DNA from 2 places in the Sphingomonas flavida genome. Region 2 is predicted to be linked to the other one. Evidence: riboswitches for the same ligand, from Rfam matches in the RefSeq annotation. Region 2 holds a riboswitch; the other holds the start of a gene.

Region 1 (2,395 bases), 240 kb from region 2:
GCACATCGCCTCGAACCCGCGCTGCCGGCCGACCGAGGTCCAGTCGCCGCGTCGTGTCCGGACCTCGCTTCCGGCCAGATGCACCTGGTCCGCCATGTTCAGCACCGACCGGCGGAGGCCGCCCCCCATCACGTCCAGCCGTTCCTCGTTCAACCCGCTGTCCCGGTGCATCATGCCGATCGCGGTGAAACCGTCGCCCGCCAGCATCAGTGTGATCGCGGTCAGCAGGCCGTCGACGACCCTGGGTTCGATCACGCGGCGGCGTATCGGCCCCGGCGCCATGAAGAGCAGCGTGTCGGCGACATGGATGAAGTCGTCGAAGATCACACGGCGCGCGACGTCCGGCTGGCGGTGGCGGTGCTTCTCCATGACGATCAGGTCCGCCGTTTCGTCGCGCAGCGTGGCGTAGCAGGGCGCGAACCGGCGGTTGAACCCGATCCGCAGCAAGGTGTCCTGCGCCGCCGCCAGCTCGACGAGCCGTTCGGCCTGTGCCAGCGTATCGGCCAGCGGCTTGTCAACGAAGGTCGCGATTCGCGCCTCGAGCAGTCGCCGGACCAGTGCGGGGTGCGCCTCGGTCGCGGCGTGGACGAAGGCGGCGTCGAACGCGCCGGTCGCCAGCGCCGCGTCCAGCGTGGCATGATGGCCCGCCACCCGCCAGGCGCGGGCGGTGTCGTGTCGCACCTGCGCATTGCGCGTGACGAGATGCAGGGCGATGTCGGGGCGGGACGCCAGGACGGGCAGATAGGCCTTGTGCGCGATATCGCCCAGACCGATGACCAGCACGCGCATGTCCGTCTCTCCTTCGACCCACCGCCATGGAACCGGGGAGGGCTTTCGATCCGTCCGGCTTTCCGCCGTCACGGGGCCGCGTGTCAAACGCCGATGGGACCGCCGTGCCGTCCTCCGCCGTCTTGTACCGCACGGCGCCTTCCCCTATCGATCGCAGCGGCGGTGCCGCGAGGTGCTGTCATGATCGCGTCGGTTCCTCCGGGAGGAGGATGAAAAGGGAATCCGGTGAAGGCGAGTGGTCGCCGAAATCCGGGGCTGTCCCTGCAACTGTAAGCGGCGAGCAAGGCGTGCACCGGCGGGATGATCGCATCCGGCCAGGCCACTGGGGCAACCTGGGAAGGCCGCACACCCGGCGACGACCCGCGAGCCAGGAGACCTGCCGACGTCTGGTCGCTCATGCCTGGTCCAGGGGATGGCCGAGGCACGGTGATGATCCGACGAGCGACGCCAAAGGTGCGGCGGGGGCCGCATGGATGGGTGTGCGCGTGGCCGGTGGCGTCCGGCGGGCATGGCCGTCGCCGCGTGTGCGGAGGGCCCCCGTCGATGTGCGTCAGACGCCCGAAGGACAAGACGATGTCGTGTATTTCCCTGAATGCCGCCGCCCCGGCGATATTGCTCGCGCTGGGTGCCGCCCCCGCGATCGGACAGGTGGCCGAGCCCCGTGCCAATGAGGGGGGCAGCGACAGTGCCACCATCCTCGTCATCGGCGAAAAGGACGGTGGCGTGCTGACCATGCCCAATGCGACGGCCAGCCGGTTGAACCTGACGCCGCTGGAAACGCCCGCCAGCATCGCGACGCTGGACGGCGACACCATCCGTGCGCGCGGGGACCAGTCGCTGGTCGATGCGCAGACCCGCGCACCGGGGATCACCAGCGTCGCCAATCTGGGCAATGGCGGCACCGCGCTCGCCGCGCGCGGCTTTGCGGGGCAGGGGTCGGTGCTGCAACTGATCGACGGCGTGCGGCTGTTTCCGGCGGCGGGGACGATCACCTTTCCGACCGACCCTTGGATGGTCGAGCGGGTCGACGTGCTGAGCGGCCCGGCCTCGGTCCTGTACGGGCAGGGCGCGCTGGGCGGTGCGGTGAACGTCGTGATGCGGCGGCCCGACGCCCGGCGCACCTCCGTGCAGGGTGAGATCGGCTATGGCGCGCAGGACAGCCTGCATGCCGCGGCCGGAATGGGCGGGCCGATCGGCGACACGCTGGCCTATCGGATCGACGGCAGCTGGCGGCGCTCGGACGGTTATGTCGATCGGGGATCGTCGCGCAGCCTGGCGCTGGCGGGGACACTGCGCTGGACGCCGCTTCCGACACTGGCGATCACGTTGCGCGGCGATCATGGCGACCAGCGGCCCATGGCCTATTTCGGAACGCCGCTGATCGCGGGGCAGCTCGATACGCGTAACCGGCGGGCGAACTACAATGTCGCCGATGCGCGGCTTCGCTTTCGGGACGATCGCGCCACGCTTCAGGTCGATTGGACGCCAAACGACTGGATCAGCTTCTCCAACACCACCTATCGCCTGACCAGCGACCGGTTCTGGCGCAATCTGGAAAGCTATGCCTGGGTCGCGCCCGTGGGAGCGGGGTCGGGCACGATCCAGC
Region 2 (2,395 bases):
GCCTTGCTCGCCTATAGCCTGGGGTTGCGTCATGCGGTCGATGCCGATCACATCGCGGCCATCGACAATGTCACCCGCAAGCTGATGCAGGACGGCCAGCGGCCCATCGCGGTCGGCCTGTGGTTCGCGATCGGCCATTCCGCCATCGTCCTGATCGCGGCGACCACGGTCGCGCTTGCCGCCAGCACCCTGTCCGATTTCGAGGCGTTCGGGCAGAGCGGCGGGACGATCGCCACCATCGTCTCGGCCAGTTTCCTGTTCGCCATCGCGATCATGAACCTGATCATCCTGCGCGACGTGTGGACCCGTTTCCGCCGCGTCGCGCGCGGCGAGCCGATGGCCGAGGCGGATGCCGACATGCTGTTTTCGGGGCAGGGGCCGCTGTCGCGCCTGTTCCGTCCGCTGTTCCGGCTGATCCGGCGGAGCTGGCACATGGCGCCGCTGGGCTTCCTGTTCGGGCTGGGCTTCGACACCGCGACCGAGGTGGCGATCCTGGGTCTCTCGGGCTCGCATGCGGCGGACGGCGTGTCGCTGGCGACGATCCTGGTCTTCCCGGTGCTGTTCGCGGTCGGCATGGCGCTGATCGACACCGCCGATGGGCTCGTCATGCTGGGGGCGTATGAGTGGGCGTTCGTCCACCCCTTGCGCAAGCTCTACTACAATATGACGATCACGCTCGTCTCGGCACTGGTCGCGCTGGTGATCGGCGGTATCCAGGCGACCGCGCTGCTGGCCGAGCGGTTCGGCTGGACCTCGGGGCCGTTCCGTTATGCAGGCGAGCTGTCCGAGCATTTCAATATACTCGGCTTCGCGATCGTCGGGCTGTTCGTGCTCTGCTGGGGAGCGAGTTTCCTCCTCTATCGCTGGCGCGGGTTCGCCGCGATGGAGGCGCGAATTGCCAAGCCCGGCGCGGCGGGATAAATGCCGCACATCGGGGGCGAAAACTCCCGAAGATCGCGCCGGTGCCCCTTGGGGCTTCAAACGGGAATGGGGTGCAAATCCCCGGCTGTCCCTGCAACTGTAAGCGGTGAGCGAGCGATGCTGGTGCTGTTGGAGGCACGGCCACTGGAGTGATCCGGGAAGGCGCATCCCTTCGCTTCGACCCGCGAGCCAGGAGACCTGCCGGCGTCATGGTCGCTCTTGCCTGGACCCAGGGGGTGGTCGGGGCACGGTTCTCCGTCGGGGAGCGACGAAGCCATGCGGCCGGGGCCGCATCGGTCGCCGGTCAGCGGGGCGGACGCAACTCGCGCGCCCGTTCGTCACCGCTTCGGCGACAGGTCCCGTGTCCGCGCTCGCTCGTCCGGCGCGTCGGAGAATTACCATGCGTGACCTAACCAAGGTCCCCGTCACCATCGTCACCGGCTTTCTGGGCGCGGGGAAAACCACGCTCATCAGCCACCTGATCCGCAATGCGGGCGGTCGTCGCCTGGCGGTGGTCGTCAACGAGTTCGGCACGCTGGGCGTCGACGGCGACATCCTGCAGTCCTGCGCGATCCCCGACTGCCCGGCGGAAAACATCGTCGAGCTGGCCAATGGCTGCATCTGCTGCACCGTCGCCGACGACTTCATCCCGACGGTCGAAAAACTGCTGGCGATGGAGCCGCGGCCCGATCACATCCTGATCGAGACGTCGGGCCTGGCTTTGCCCAAGCCGCTGCTCAAGGCGTTCGACTGGCCCGCCATACGTTCGCGCATCACGGTGGACGGGGTGGTCGCGCTGGCCGATGCGGAGGCCGTCGCGGCAGGCCGCTTCGCCCCCGATCTCGACGCGGTCGAGGCGCAGCGCGCCGCCGACCCCAGCCTCGACCATGAAACCCCGCTGTCCGAAGTGTTCGAGGACCAGCTCGCCTGTGCCGATATTGTCCTGCTGACCAAGGCCGACCTGGCCGGGCCGGAGGGTGTCGCCAAGGCCCGCGCGATCATCGCCGCCGAAGCGCCGCGCCCGCTGCCGATGGTCGAGGCGGTCGACGGCATCGTCTCCGCCGAGATCGTGCTGGGCCTGGAAGCGGCCGCCGAGGACGACATCGCCGCGCGCCCCTCGCACCATGACGGCGCGGACGATCACGAGCATGACGATTTCGACAGCATCTCGGTGATGCTGGGCGAGGTGGACAGTCCCGAGGCGATCACGCAGCGCATCGTGACCCTGGCCGAGCAGCAGGATATCCTGCGCGTGAAGGGCTATGCGGCCGTGGCAGGCAAGCCGATGCGGCTGTTGGTCCAGGCGGTGGGTCGCCGGGTCCGCACCAGCTATGATCGCCCATGGGGTGCGGGCGAGCCGCGCGGCACGCAACTGGTCGTCATCGCCGAGCATGACCGGATCGACCGCGCCGCGATCGAGGCCGTGCTGAAGGGCTGAGACCAGTGCATCTCGTCTTTCGCGAGAGCCATGGGC

Evidence for each region. Region 2 has a riboswitch for cobalamin ahead of cobW (cobalamin biosynthesis protein CobW). Riboswitches for the same ligand answer to the same signal wherever they lie in the genome.
Region 1: linked by a shared signal. The riboswitch ahead of U1703_RS03900 (TonB-dependent receptor) and the one ahead of cobW (cobalamin biosynthesis protein CobW) in region 2 are both predicted to bind cobalamin.

What each region holds. Positions count from the first base shown of each region.
Region 1 is NZ_JAXOJH010000002.1:365,342-367,736, forward strand. Features, by position in the region: gene U1703_RS03895 (Gfo/Idh/MocA family protein) at 1-789, opposite strand, end outside; cobalamin riboswitch at 963-1,187, shown strand; gene U1703_RS03900 (TonB-dependent receptor) at 1,363-2,395, shown strand, end outside.
Region 2 is NZ_JAXOJH010000002.1:120,505-122,899, forward strand. Features, by position in the region: gene U1703_RS02715 (HoxN/HupN/NixA family nickel/cobalt transporter) at 1-921, shown strand, start outside; cobalamin riboswitch at 944-1,141, shown strand; gene cobW (cobalamin biosynthesis protein CobW) at 1,322-2,359, shown strand; gene cobN (cobaltochelatase subunit CobN) at 2,365-2,395, shown strand, end outside.